Regions from separate parts of the Bradyrhizobium sp. C-145 genome, predicted to be linked through region 1. Evidence: predicted binding sites of a transcription regulator. Region 1 holds the regulator's gene; each other region holds the start of a gene.

Region 1 (4,888 bases):
GCGGCCTGCTCAACGCCATCGTCGGCTCGCTGATCATGACCGTGCTCGGCGTCGGCATCGGCGCGCCGCTCGGCCTGTTCGCCGGCACCTATCTCGCCGAATACGGCCGTAACGACAAGCTGACTTCGGTGATCCGCTTCATCAACGACATCCTGTTGTCGGCGCCCTCGATCATCATCGGCCTGTTCATCTACGGCGCCGTGGTGGTGCCGATGCGCGGCTTCTCGGCGATCGCCGGTAGCCTCGCGCTCGCCGTGATCGTCATCCCGGTGGTGCTGCGCACCACCGAGGACATGCTGCTTCTGGTGCCGAACGCGCTGCGCGAGGCGGCCTCCGCGCTCGGCCTGCCGCGCTCACTGGTGATCAAGCGCATCGCCTACCGCGCCGCGCGCTCCGGCCTCATCACCGGCGTGCTGCTCGCCACCGCCCGCGTCGCCGGCGAGACCGCGCCGCTGCTGTTCACCGCGCTGTCGAACCAGTTCTTCAGCCTCGGCCTGAACAAGACGATGGCGAACCTGCCCGTGACCATCAACAATTTCGTGCAGAGCCCCTACGCCTATTGGAAGCAGCTCGCCTGGAGCGGCGCACTGCTGATCACGCTCACCGTGCTTGCCCTGAACATTGGCGCCCGCATCCTCGGTGCCGAGAGGACCGCAAAATGACCGACCTGTCCGTATCCGTGAGTTCCAACGGTCACCTGGCCTCGCATCCGCTGCCGGAAGCGCCCGCCAAGGTGACGGTGCGCAACCTCAACTTCTATTACGGCGAGCATCACGCGCTGAAGAACATCAACCTGACGCTCGGCACCAACCGCGTCACGGCCTTCATCGGCCCGTCGGGCTGCGGCAAGTCGACCCTGCTGCGCATCTTCAACCGGATGTACGACCTCTATCCGGGCCAGCGCGTGACCGGTCAGCTGATGCTCGACCAGACCAACATTCTCGATCCCAAGCTCGACCTCAATCTGCTGCGCGCCCGGGTCGGCATGGTGTTCCAGAAGCCGACGCCGTTCCCGATGACGATCTACGAGAACATCGCCTTCGGCATCCGCCTCTACGAGAAGATCTCGAAGTCCGAGATGGACGACCGGGTCGAGAAGGCGCTGCGCGGCGGCGCGCTGTGGAACGAGGTCAAGGACAAGCTCAACGCCTCGGGCCTGTCGCTCTCCGGCGGCCAGCAGCAGCGCCTCTGCATCGCCCGCACGGTCGCGGTGCGGCCTGAAGTGATCTTGTTCGACGAGCCCTGCTCGGCGCTCGATCCGATCTCGACCGCCAAGGTCGAGGAGCTGATCCAGGAACTGTCCGAGAACTACACGATCGCGATCGTCACCCACAACATGCAGCAGGCGGCGCGCGTCTCCGACAAGACCGCCTTCATGTATCTCGGCGAACTGATCGAGTTCGACGACACCAGCAAGATCTTCACGTCGCCGAGCGACCGGCGTACGCAGGATTACATCACCGGCCGGTTCGGCTGAGGAGACGGGACATGGGTACTGAACATACCGCAAAGGCCTTCGACACCGACCTCCAGGAGCTCACCCGCCTGGTCGCCGAGATGGGCGGCATCGCCGAGCGCATGATCGTCGATTCCGTCGACGCGCTGATCCGCCGCGACGTCGCGCTCGGCCAGCGCGTCGTCACCACCGACGCCGAGCTCGACGCGCTGCAGAAGCGCATCGAGGAGCGCGCCGTGCTCACCATCGCCCGCCGCCAGCCGATGGCGGTGGATCTGCGCGAGATTGTCGGCGCCATGCGCGTCGCCACCGATCTCGAGCGCATCGGCGACCTCGCCAAGAACATGGGCAAGCGCGTTGCGGCGCTGGAGACGGACTTCCATCCGCTAAAACTGTTCCGCGGCCTGGAGCACATGACCGACCTCGTGCAGCAGCAGGTCAAGTCGGTGCTGGACGCCTATGCCGCGCATGATCTGCCGGCGGCAATGGCGGTGTGGAAGGGCGACGAGGAAGTCGACGCCATCTGCACCTCGCTGTTCCGCGAGCTCCTCACCTACATGATGGAGGATCCGCGCAACATCTCGTTCTGCATCCATCTGATGTTCTGCGCCAAGAACATCGAGCGGATCGGTGACCACGCCACCAACATCGCCGAAACAGTGTTCTACATGATCGAGGGTCAGGCGATCACCGACAAGCGGCCGAAGGGCGACATGACGACCTTCGCCACGACGGTACCGAATACCTGAGGGAGCGACGACAACATGGGCGCACGCATCATGGTGGTTGAGGACGAGGAAGCTCTCACCGAGCTTCTCCGTTACAACCTCGAAGGCGACGGCTATGACGTGGAGACGGTGATGCGCGGCGACGACGCCGACACCCGCCTCAAGGAACACATCCCCGATCTGATCGTGCTCGACTGGATGCTGCCGGGACTATCAGGCATCGAGCTGTGCCGGCGGCTGCGCACCCGTCCCGAGACCAAGCAACTCCCGATCATCATGCTCACCGCGCGCGGCGAGGAGAGCGAGCGGGTGCGGGGTCTTGCGACCGGCGCCGACGACTACATCGTCAAGCCGTTCTCGGTGCCGGAGCTGCTCGCGCGCGTGAAGGGGCTCTTGCGACGGGCAAGCCCGGAGCGGCTCGCCACCGTGCTCGCCTATGGCGACATCGAGCTCGATCGCGACAAGCGCCGCGTGGCGCGCTCTGGCCGGCCGATCGATCTCGGCCCGACCGAATATCGCCTGCTGGAGTTCTTCCTGGAGCATCCCGGCCGCGTGTTCTCGCGCGAGCAGCTGCTCGATAGCGTCTGGGGCCGCGACATCTATATCGACGAGCGCACCGTCGACGTCCATATCGGCCGCCTACGCAAGCTGCTCAATCTCGGCCGCGAGCAGGACCCGATCCGCACAGTCCGCGGCGCCGGCTATGCGCTGGATGATCGGTTTGCGAAGGCGGAGCAGACCTAAGTTAGGCGGTGTTGCTTTAGCAGGCGGCTGCCACACTCTCACTGTCGTCCCGGACAAGCGTAAGCGCAGATCCGGGACCCATAGCACAGGGAGTGATTGTTGCGCTAAAAAAGTAACTTCGAGTCCCCGTAGCCACAGCTTGCGGTGGCTGTGGGTCCCGGATCTACGCGCGCTTGAGGCGCGCTTGTCCGGGACGACATCGGATTTGTAGAGCCGTCATCGCGTGACGGCTGCCGTTTCGATCTCAGAACAAACTCACCGCGTGCTCGGCTTGGCCGGCGCCCGCCGCCGATCCGCGGCCGGCTGATACGCCACGCGCGAGTGCTGGGCACAGTAGGGCAGGCCGGACAGCGCCCTGCCGCCGCAGAAGAAGAAATCCGGGCTCGATGGATCGCCGACCGGCCAGTGGCAGGTTGCCTCGTTCAATTCCAGCAGCGACAGCCGCTGGCTCATCGGCACCACGTTGTCGTAGGTGACCGGTTCGGCCTCCACCTCGACCTCGAAGGCCTGCGCCAGCGCGGTGTTGCCGCGCGAGATCGGCCGGGTCACCCGCATCATGTGCTGTGCTGGGCGCGCCTTGCGCGGCCGCGGCGCGGCCGAAGATGGGCTCTTGGCGCGGCCCGACAGGCCGAGCCTGTGCACTTTGCCGATCACGGCATTGCGGGTCACATTGCCGAGCTCGGCCGCGATCTGGCTGGCCGAAAGTCCGGCCTCCCAGAGCTTTTTCAGCTGCTCGACGCGATCGTCGGACCAGGTCAAAACCGTCATTGCACCCTTTCCCTCGCTGCGCGCCGCCATCCTGGGGCCTCACAGCGAATGCCTAAGCCTTGAAAAACCCGTGCCGCCAGAATCCCTTAAGGCTCGCCGGGCGCGCTACTGACGCCCGAACGTTTACGCCGGTACATGAGGACTTAGAGGATCAGAACCGCTGCACGAGATGTCGTATCTGACAGGCCAAACGCTACAATATGGCGTGACTCCCGCGCAAGAGTCCGCCGACTCGCTTCCACATGTTCCGTGGTGAAAACCCCGCAAAATCGGCACCGCAAGACTACGGATTCAGCGTTTCGCGAGGCTTTCCAGGCGGCATTGACACCGGTCTTGCCAGGCATAAGATAGTGCCGCGTGCCGCCCTTAAAAGGCGGCACGTTTCGTTTTCCGGACCGGTCAATGGTGCGCTGCGCAAGGCACGCCAGGCAGGTCTCAACATTCAAATGCAACATCCAAGTGATGGTCATGACCAACAGCGCCGCGCCGCATCTGCTTCCCGTTTTCGCCAGGGTCGACCTTGGTTTCGAGCGCGGCGAAGGCTGCTGGCTGATCGCGACCAATGGCGATCGCTATCTCGATTTCACGTCGGGCGTTGCGGTGAACGCGCTCGGCCATGCCCATCCCGCGCTGGTCAAGGCATTGCAGGAGCAGGCGACCAAGCTCTGGCACATGTCGAACCTGTTCCAAAGCCCGGACGGTGAGAAACTGGCGGCGCGCCTGTGCAGCGAAAGCTTCGCGGACTTCGTGTTCTTCTGTAATTCCGGCGCTGAAGCGCTGGAATGCGTGATCAAGGTCGTGCGGCGCTATCACGCCGCCAAAGGCCATCCTGATCGCTATCGCATGATCACCTTCGAAGGCGCCTTCCATGGCCGTACGCTGGCGACGTTGGCCGCGACGGGTTCGGCAAAGTATCTCGAAGGTTTCGGCCCGCCGATGGACGGCTTCGACCAGGTCCCGCATGGCGATATCGAGGCCGTGAAGAAGGCGATCGGTCCGCAGACCGCCGGCATCCTGATCGAGCCGATCCAGGGCGAGGGCGGTGTGCGTTCGTCGACACCCGCCTTCCTCAAGGCGCTGCGTCAGCTCTGCGACGAGAAGGGCCTGTTGCTCGCGTTCGACGAGGTGCAGACCGGCATGGGCCGCACCGGCGATCTGTTCGCGCATCGCCGTTTCGGCGTCACGCCCGACG
Region 2 (4,888 bases), 1.2 Mb from region 1:
GACGTCCGCGGTCTTGGCGAAGAACTTGCGGATCGAGATCGCGTTGGTGGTGTCGTCGGAGCCCTGATCGATCACCTTCAGCACGTCCTGGGGACCGAGGATCGCGGCGGTGACCTGCACGCCGCCGGTGCCCCAGCCATAGGGCATCGGCATTTCGCGGCTGGCGAACGGCACCTGATAGCCGGGGATCGCGATCGCCTTGAGGATCGCACGGCGGATCATCCGCTTGGTCTGCTCGTCGAGGTAGGCGAAATTGTAGGCGGGCGCGTTCATTCCGCGGCCTCCTTCATGGGCTCAGCATTGGCCTCGGCAAATTCTTGGCGCAGCTTGCGGAGCAGGCCGAGCTCGGACTGGAAGTCGACATAGTGCGGCAGCTTGAGATGCTCGACGAAGCCGGTCGCCTGGACGTTGTCCGAATGCGACAGCACGAATTCTTCATCTTGCGCCGGGGCGAGCGCCTCCTCGCCGAGCTCGCGGGCACGCAGCGCGCGGTCGACCAGCGCCATCGACATGGTCTTGCGCTCGCTCTGGCCGAAGGCGAGGCCATAGCCACGGGTGAAGCACGGCGCTTCCGTCGCCGATCCCTTGAACTGGTTGACCATCTGGCACTCCGTGAGCTCGATCGAGCCGAGCGGCACGGCGAAGCCGACGTCTTCAGCGAAGAATTCGACCTCGACCTCACCGAAGCGGATCTCGCCGGCGAAGGGATGGTTGCGGCCATAGCCGCGCTGGGTGGAATAGCCCATCGCCAGCAGAAAGCCTTCGTCGCCACGCGCCAGATTTTGCAGGCGCAGGTCGCGGTCCGCCGGAAAATTCAGCGGCTCGCGGGTGAGATCGCCGACGCCGGCGCCGTCGTCGGCCTGCGGCGAAGATTCGATCAGCCCGTCCCGGCCGAGAATATCCGTCACGCGCGGCGTCGCCGCGGCCGAGGCTTCGGCTGTCGCCGGCGCCTCCGGCACAAAGCCTTCGGCGAGCGAGGGATCGAGCAGGCGGTGGGTATAGTCGAAGGTCGGCCCGAGGATCTGGCCGCCCGGAATGTCCTTGAAGGTCGAGGACACCCGCCGCTGCACGCGCATGGCGCCGGTGTCGACCGGCTCGCTCGCGCCATAGCGCGGCAGCGTGGCACGGAAGGCGCGGACCAGGAAGATCGCCTCGATCAGATCGCCGCGCGCCTGCTTGATCGCAAGCGCCGCGAGCTCGCGGTCGTAGAGCGAGCCTTCGCTCATGACGCGGTCGACGGCGAGGCCGAGCTGCTCCGAGATCTGGTCGAGCGTGACTTCCGGAACGCCTTGGTCGCCGCGCCGTGCATTGGCGAGCAGGCGATGAGCGTTCTCGATGGCGCATTCGCCGCCTTTGACTGCGACATACATGCTTCAGCTTCCCTTGTTCGCGACGCGCGTGGTGCGGGGAATCGCGACCACGGCATCATCGGCGACCAGCACCACATCGAGGCCGCGCGGAAACAGCGGCTCGTTGAACCGCAGGCGCTCGAACAGGTCGAAAGGCTTGATCGACGCCTGGAGCGTCGCGGCGCCGTCAATGCCGGGACCGCGCAGCTCGAAGCTGCGTCCCGCGCCCAGGCTATCGACCTGGAGGATCAATGTGGTCGAGCGATCCGGATATTCGCTGGTGCCGAGCGCGAAGCGCTCGAGCGGCGGAAGCAGTGCGCCATCGCCGATCAGCGCGAAGCTCGCAATCGAGGTGTCCTGCACCACCGGCGCGCCGGTGTGGAACCTGAGCCACTTCACCACGTCGGAATTTTGCGCCATGCACGCATCGAGCCAGAGTGGCGTGTCGTGATCGAACAGCGTCAGCGCGATCGCGGCGGTGCCGCGCATCATCGTATGGGGCGTTCCGGCTGTCGGCACGATACGCTGGACCGAGCCCGGCCGCGCCATCGCGTCCATCACCGAGCGGAAGGTCGATTGCGCCGACAACACCTTATCGGCGAACCCCGGCGGCAGTTCCGCAATCGTGGTCATGACCTCACCCCTCACCGCGCACCATGGTGTAGAAATCAACCTTCGTTGCGGCAGTCTTCGCCGCCACCTGCTGGCGCCTCGTCATAAGCTGCTCGCGCAACGGCGCGATAACGTCGCGCTCGACGGCTGCGCCGAAATCGCAGGACTGCACCAGCGCGTCGCACAGCGCGATCAGCCGCGCCTTCTCACCATCGCGGCCAAGGGTGTAGCCGAAGCCGACCTCGCCGCTGGCAAGCCGCACCGCCGCGCGCGACACCGTGGCTTCGCCGAGGTTGAACGGCGCACCGTCGCCGCCGACCCGGCCGCGCAGCATGACCAGACCGTTTTCGCCTTCGCGCAGATCCTGATGGGCCGGCAGGGCTAAGTTGCGGAGGCGAGCGGCGATCTCGCCCGCCTCCGCGTGCGCCAGCACGGCCATCGCGGCCTTGCGCTGGGCTTGCTGGCTGTTGTGCTGCGTCACCTGGTCCACCGAACTTGCCGCATTGAAGTTGTCTATGATAATAGACAACTTCATACGGACGCGCCATGACTGTTTCGTGACAAAGGCGTGATTTCTGGGCTAGGCTGACCGGCGATATGAGCATGCAAGACACTGCATCGTCGGGCGTCGCGCTGTGGCGCCTCGTCGCCGACGGCATCGAGCGCGGCATCGCCGACGGCCGCTTTGCGGCCGGTGACAAGCTGCCGGGCGAGATGGAGATCGCGGAAACCTACCGCGTGAATCGCCACACCGTGCGGCGCGCGCTGGCCGCGCTTGCCGAGCGCGGCCTCGTGCGCGCCGAGCGCGGCAGCGGGACCTATGTCGAGGCGCAGAAGCTCGCCTATCCGCTGCGCTCGCGCACGCGCTTCTCCGAGATCGTCGGCGCCGGCGGCCGCGAGCCGCGTGGCCAACTGATCGAAGCTTCCGATGACGTCGCGACCCGGGAGCTGGCGCGCGAACTGGGTTTGAAGACCGGTGCGCCGCTGGTGCGGATCGAGGCGATCCGCCTCGCCGACCGCACGCCGATCTGCGTCTCCACCACCTGGCTGTCGGCGGAATTGTTTCCGGGCGCAGGCGCCGTGTTCGCCGCGACACGCTCGATGACGAAGTTGCTCGAGCACTACGGCATTCGCGACTACCGCCGCGGCGCAACCCGGATCACCGCCGGCATCGTCGACGCGACCGACGCCGCCCGGCTCGATCTTGCGCTGGGACGTCCGATCCTGGTGGTCGATGCGACCGACCACGCTCTTGACGGCAAGCCGCTGGTGACGAAGCATTCGCGGTTCGCGGCGGAGCGGGTGGAGTTTCTGGTGGAGTCGTAGCAGCGGAGCTCTCTCCGCGAAACCGGAGCCGTAGGGTGGGCAAAGGCGCACTTGCGCCGTGCCCACCATCTTTCCAAGATTCGCGAGAAGCGGTGGGCACGCTTCGCTTTGCCCACCCTACGGCAGCGGTGATTAAGCGACAGCCCTTCGCCCGATAATCGCAAAGCGCAGCTTGCCCGAGATGAAATCGATCGCAGCAACCGCAATCAAAATCATCAGGATCAGGAACGACACCTTCTGCCATTCCAGCACGCGGATCTGCTCGGCGAGCTGGAGGCCGATGCCGCCGGCACCGACGATGCCGATGATGGTGGCCGAGCGCGTGTTGGATTCGATGAAGTAGAGCACCTGGCCGGCGATCACGGGCAACACCTGCGGCAGCAGCCCGAAGCGGATCTCGTGCAGCGCGCTGCCGCCGGAGGCGCGGATACCTTCGACCTGCCTCTGGTCGGCGCCCTCGATCGCCTCCGAGAACAGTTTTCCAAAGGCGCCGAAATCCGACACGGCGATGGCAAGCACGCCGGCGAACGGGCCGAGCCCGACCACATTGATCCACACCAGCGCCCAGATCAGCGTGTCGACGCCGCGGATCGAATCCAGGAAGCGGCGAACCGGGAAGCGCAGGATGATTGACGGCACCACGTTGCGCGCGGCCAGCAGGCTGACCGGCAGCGCGAACAGGGCGGCGAGCGTCGTGCCCAGCAGCGCGATCGACAGCGTCTCGCCCAGCGCTTTCAGATAGACCGGCAGCGAGGAGCCGGGATCTGGCGGGATCATCATCAGGCTGATCCAGCCGAGCTGGCTGAGGCCGGCGAGGAACCGCGACGGCGAGAAGTCGAGATCGACCAGGCCGTAAGTGAGGATCGCAAACGCCGCGACGATCATCGCGGGCGTTGCAAGCCGCGCCGAGGCCGGCCGGTCGAACACATCGGGGTAGCGCGCGCGGATCTCTCGCGTGTCGACCTCGTGCGGCTTCGTCACGTCCGCGCCTCCTTGCCGAACAGGCGGCCACGCAGCCAGCCGGTGGTGATGTCGATGATGAAGACGGTGACGATGATGGTGAGCAGGATCGCGCTGACGTCCGAGTAATAGAACTTGCGGATAGCGACCACGAGTTCCTGGCCGATGCCGCCGGCGCCGACAAAACCCATCACAGAGGCTTCGCGGACGTTGATCTCGAAGCGCAACAGCGCGTAGCTGGCATAGCCCGCGGTGACCTGCGGCACCACGGCGAAGCGCATACAGGAGAGCCAGCTCGCGCCGGTGGAGCGGATGCCCTCGACCGGCTTCATGTCGGCATTCTCGACGATCTCCGAGAACAGCTTGCCGAGCGCGCCGGTGGAATGGATCGCGATCGCGAGCACGCCGGCCATGGGTCCGAGTCCGAAGGCGATGACGAACACCAGCGCGAACACGATGCCGGGAACGGTGCGGGCGAATTCGAGCAGGCGACGCACGACAAAGCGCAGCCAGGGCGCGGGCGAGGTATTCTCCGCCGCGAAGAAATTCAGGGCAAAGGCGAAGGTCGCGCCAATCAGCGTGCCGACATAGGAGATCAGCAGGGTCTCGCCCAGCATCCTCAGCCATTTGCGCCAGCCCCA
Region 3 (4,888 bases), 3.2 Mb from region 1:
ACCGCGAGCGCCAGCGCGGTGCGGGCCTGATAGCTGTAGAGCGAGCGGTGGCAGGGCGCGTTGAACCACAGCGCACTGTAGCGTTGCCAGTTGGCGAGCGTATCCGGCGCCTCGCAGGCGCGGCCACCCTTGAAGCCGTGGCGGCTCGGCCGGTAGTACTGCGCCCCGGCGGTACCGAGATAGGAGCGGAAGCAAAAACCTTCGTCCGACAGCGCCAGCGGCCGGTCCGGATTGCCTTCGCCGGAGGCGATGCTGTCTCCTAAGCCGGCGACGAAGATGTCGCGGACCTGGATCTCGGCCTGGACCCGCTGGGTCGGATCGGAGCCGGAGGAGACGTCGACGGTCGCGACCGTCTGCTTGCCGTAGCGGACGCGCAAATTGACCGGCTCGGCGCAGTCGAAGGTCGAGGCTTGCGGCCCGTCGCCATCGTCGAACGACCAGGCGCAGGTGGCGCCGACCGGCACTGCGCCGACGAGGCGCACGGTGACGGGATGGTCGATCGGGGTGAGGTAGTTCTCCTTGACGTTGTCGCGGGTGCAGGGCTGGTTGACCCGGCCCTGGAGGTCGATGCAGAGCCGGTTGACCATGTTGCGGGCCCAGCCGCGGCCCTCGCTCTGAAGCTCCAGCGACTGCTCGGCGGCCAGGATGCTGCGGTTACGCGCATTCTCGACATGGAGCAGGAAATCGCGCTCCTCGCGGAACAGGCGGAAGCGGTTGCGCACCTCCCAACTGATCTGCATGGCGCCGGCGTCCTGCGCGGCGGCGCGCTCGAGCGGCAAGGCGGATAGAATCCCGGCAAGCAGCAGGGCGCCTGCGGAGAGGATGCGAAAGGGAAGAGGAACCATGGTCCGCGTGTTCAACGGCAAAGTTGGGGCGGAAATAAGAGAGGATTGCTGTCCCGCCCGCAACCTTAGTCTGACGCTCCTGCTGACCCGCCTATCGCTTGCCGGCCTGCCGCAGCGTCCGCTCGCGCTCCATCGCGGCCACCTGCTGGGGCAGGTTGGCCTGGGCGCAGGCCTCCGCCAGCCGTCGCCGCTCCTGCCACGGCGCGACCACGTTCATCCAGAGTTCGCGCGCGCCCATGATGGAGATGGCGAGACCGAACGGGATCACGAAATAGAGAAGGCGGAACACCAGCAGCGTCGCCAGAAGCTGCTCGCGGCCGAATTCGGGCAGTGCTAACAGCATGGCGGCATCGAACACGCCGATCGAGCCGGGCGCGTGGCTGGCAAAGCCGAGAAGCGTCGCCAGGATGAACACCACGGCGAGCGACATGAAGTCGATTGGCGGATTGGCCGGCATCAGCAGGTACATCGCCGTGGCGCAGAAGCCGAGATCGACCACGCCGATCAGGATCTGCACCAGCGTCAGCGGCGTCGAGGGCAGCACCACCTTCCAACCCTTCTGGCCGAGCTCGCGCCGCTTCTCGCCCATGCAAAGCCAGACCAAATAAGAACCGATCGAGGCGAGGCCGCCGAGCGCGATCAGCCGGTTGATCGACGACGGCAGCTGATCCATCGCGGACGCCGCATCCGGATGGATGGCCATGCCGATCGAGAGCACGAAGATGTTACCGAGCCAGAAGGTCAGGCCCGACAGGAAGCAGATCTTCGCGACGTCGATCGCGTTCAAGCCGTAATCCGAATAGATCCGGAAACGGATCGCGCCGCCGGTGAAGACGGTGGCGCCGATGTTGTGGCCGATCGAATAGGACGTGAAGCTGGAGAGCGCCGCGATGCGATAGGGCACGTGCTTCTTGCCGATCGTTCGCAGTGCAAAAAAGTCGTAGAAAGTCAGGGTGCAGAACGCGAAGAAGACGCAGATCGCCGCCAGCCCGATACTTCCGCGGGGAATCTCGGTCAACGCCGTCAGGATGACCCCGGTATCGATGCCCTTGAGGGTCCGCACCAGCGTGGTGACCGCGAAGGCGATGATGCAGACGCTCGCGGCAATGCCGAGCCGTCGCCAGCCGATCCATTTATTGAAGCCGCGTCTCAGCGCGGGCAGCAGTCCGTGCATTCATCCTCCCGGCGGGGGGCAAGACCGATCCAGCCAGGTATTGGCAAGTCGGGTACGATGACGGCCAAAGATAGGCGTCGATCGGTTGGCATGATCCAGCTCATTTAAGGCAAAAACAGCGGCTTGTGCAGCCCTTGACAACAATAGGTTCTGCGTTGGACCGGCCACTTTTGTCATATGTGGTTCACATCTGACGCGCGTTAAGCATATGAGTCGCGAAACGCGGTTCGGACGGCGCATTCATGTTCAAGAGGATGGTTTCAAATCCTGCCGCCATCCGCGTTGTTCCAGCGCAAAGCGATGGGCGTTTTGGAACGTCGATACCGCGCGCTCGTTGGGCCCCATCAGCAGCCGAACATGGCGGAATAATGGGGCCTTTCGTGCAGGCCGATACCGCCGTGTTCCCGAAACCGAGAGGACCGGAACGATGGGACTGTTCACAAAAGACATCAAAACCATGAACGACCTGTTCGTGCACCAGCTCCAGGACATCTATTACGCCGAGCAGCAGCTCACCAAGGCGCTGCCGAAGATGGCAAGCAAGGCCACCGATCCGCAGCTGAAACAGGGCTTTTTGACGCACCTCGATGAAACCAAGCAGCATGTCACGCGTCTCGAGGAGGTGTTCAAGATGCACGGCATCGCCGTGAAGGCGGTCGACTGCCCGGCCATCGACGGCATCATCGAGGAAGCCGACGAGACAGCCGGCGAGGTTGCCGACAAGGCCGTGCTCGATGCTGCGCTGATCAATGCGGCCCAAGCCGCTGAGCATTACGAGATCGCCCGCTACGGCAGCCTGATCGCCTGGGCCAAGCAACTCGGCCGTAACGACTGCGCGGCGGTGCTTGCCAAGACACTCGAGGAAGAGAAGGCGACCGACAGGAAGCTGACCACACTCGCCGAGAGCAAGGTAAATCTGCGCGCGGCGAGCTGATGAAGGTGGTAGTCAACGAAGCGCCGCGCGATGGTTCGCGCGGCGCTTCTGCTTCTTCACTTCCGCTGTTGTCCTCCGCGAAGGCGGGGCATCCAGTACGCCGCGGCGCCGATTGGGTTTCATAAATTCCGTTGCGGAGTCCTGGATCGCCCGATCAAGTCGGGTGATGACACCGCGGATATCGCGGGCTTTGCGCGGACACTACCTCACGTCCATCCTTCGTCCATTATCGAAACATGATAGCGGGCTGGATGGGTATATTTCGCATGGGGCTGCAATCGAGGTGGCAGCATGCGAGCAAGCACCATCAAATATCAAACCTTGGACAATGCGCGCGCCGCGTCGCGCAGCGGCTCGCATCTTGCAACCTCCCTCACGCTTGCCGCGATGAGCCTCGGCTACGGCGTGGTGCAGCTCGACGTCACCATCGTCAACACCGCGCTCGATGCAATGGGCAGGGCGCTCGGCGGCGGCGTTGCCGAGTTGCAATGGGTGGTCAGCGCCTACACCATCGCGTTTGCCGCTTTCATCCTGACGGCCGGCGCGCTGGGCGACCGGATCGGCGCCAAGCGCGTCTTCATGGCGGGGTTCGCCATCTTCACCGCGGCCTCGCTCGCCTGCGCGCTGTCGCCCAATGCGGTCGTGCTGATCGCAGCACGGCTGGTTCAGGGCCTGGCGGCGGCGATCCTGGTGCCGAATTCTCTTGCGCTGCTCAATCATGCCTATGCGGACGACCGCGAGCGTGGTCGCGCCGTTGCGGTCTGGGCCGCCGGAGCAAGCCTTGCGCTCACCGCCGGCCCCTTTATCGGCGGCGCGCTGATCACGCTGGTCGGCTGGCGCGCGATCTTCCTGGTCAATCTGCCGATCGGGCTCGCCGGCCTGTGGCTGAGCTGGCGTTACGCCAGCGAGACCACGCGGGCGCGCTCGCGCGAGATCGATCTGCCCGGCCAGCTGGCCGCGATCGGTGCGCTGGGCACGCTCGCCGGTGCAATCATCGAAGGCGGGGCGCTCGGCTGGGACCATCCAGCCGTGATCGCAGCCTTTGTCGGAGCCGCCGTTCTCGCCGTGCTCTTCGTTTGGCGCGAGAGTCGCGCGGCGCAGCCGATGCTGCCGCTGTCGTTGTTCGGCCACCGGCTGTTCACGCTGACCTCGCTCGTGGGGCTGCTGGTGAACATCGCGATCTACGGCCTGATCTTCGTGCTCAGCCTGTATTTCCAGAGGATCAACGGGCTGTCGGCGTGGTGGACCGGGCTTGCCTTCGTGCCGATGATGGCGGCGGTGCTGCCGGTCAATCTGCTGGCGCCGCGTCTTTCCGAGCGCATCGGCCCGTGTCCGACCATCGTCGTCGGCGCCTGCATCTCGGCACTCGGCTGTCTCGGCCTGCTCTGGATCGAAGCCGGGACCAGCTATTGGACGATCTGCGCGCAGACGATCGCGATCAGCGGCGGGCTCGGCCTCCTGGTGCCGCCGCTGACGTCGACGCTGCTCGGCAGCGTCGAGAAGGCGCGTTCGGGCATCGCGGCCGGCGTCCTGAACGCGACGCGGCAGACCGGCAGCGTGCTCGGCGTTGCTCTGTTTGGTTCCTTGGTGGCGTCGGACCGTGCGTTCATGACGGGGCTGTATTTGTCGCTCGTTGTTTCGGCGGCCGTCTTGCTGATCGCCGCCGGCGTGATCGGAATCGGTGCGCCGGCGCGAGGATGAACAATGTGAGCGAACGCACACATCTCCTATTCACCATTCCCCGAACAGGTTTGTAGCCAGTTACCGATCATCCATCTCTGTCGGGTCAAGTGCCGGTTGATAGGGGCCGGCAATGTATCAAGTTCTCTTTTGTCTTACCGACGAGCACGATTGGCGACTGGTCGCGCTTGGCGGCGCAGTGTGTCTGCTCGCCAGCGCGGCGGCGATCAGCTTGTTTCAGCGCGCACGCGCGAC

The links. The regulator PhoB, encoded in region 1, activates phosphate uptake and scavenging genes when phosphate is short. The targets are predictions, from matches to a motif close to TGTCATNNANCTGTCAT.
Region 2: phnF (phosphonate metabolism transcriptional regulator PhnF) is a predicted target of PhoB. The motif match lies at 2,508-2,524, and genes of this name have one in related genera.
Region 3: LRP30_RS27030 (YbhN family protein) is a predicted target of PhoB. The motif match lies at 2,191-2,207, and genes of this name have one in related genera.

What each region holds. Positions count from the first base shown of each region.
Region 1 is NZ_CP088150.1:8,935,024-8,939,911, reverse strand. It holds gene pstA (phosphate ABC transporter permease PstA) at 1-662, shown strand, start outside; gene pstB (phosphate ABC transporter ATP-binding protein PstB) at 659-1,477, shown strand; gene phoU (phosphate signaling complex protein PhoU) at 1,489-2,205, shown strand; gene phoB (phosphate regulon transcriptional regulator PhoB) at 2,221-2,928, shown strand; gene LRP30_RS42080 (GcrA family cell cycle regulator) at 3,184-3,696, opposite strand; gene LRP30_RS42075 (aspartate aminotransferase family protein) at 4,165-4,888, shown strand, end outside.
Region 2 is NZ_CP088150.1:595,367-600,254, reverse strand. It holds gene LRP30_RS02695 (alpha-D-ribose 1-methylphosphonate 5-phosphate C-P-lyase PhnJ) at 1-273, opposite strand, end outside; gene LRP30_RS02690 (carbon-phosphorus lyase complex subunit PhnI) at 270-1,370, opposite strand; gene phnH (phosphonate C-P lyase system protein PhnH) at 1,374-1,982, opposite strand; gene phnG (phosphonate C-P lyase system protein PhnG) at 1,987-2,451, opposite strand; gene phnF (phosphonate metabolism transcriptional regulator PhnF) at 2,559-3,287, shown strand; gene phnE (phosphonate ABC transporter, permease protein PhnE) at 3,420-4,268, opposite strand; gene phnE (phosphonate ABC transporter, permease protein PhnE) at 4,265-4,888, opposite strand, start outside.
Region 3 is NZ_CP088150.1:5,700,483-5,705,370, reverse strand. It holds gene LRP30_RS27035 (hypothetical protein) at 1-845, opposite strand, end outside; gene LRP30_RS27030 (YbhN family protein) at 937-2,019, opposite strand; gene LRP30_RS27025 (ferritin-like domain-containing protein) at 2,447-2,953, shown strand; gene LRP30_RS27020 (MFS transporter) at 3,245-4,654, shown strand; gene LRP30_RS27015 (EAL domain-containing protein) at 4,767-4,888, shown strand, end outside.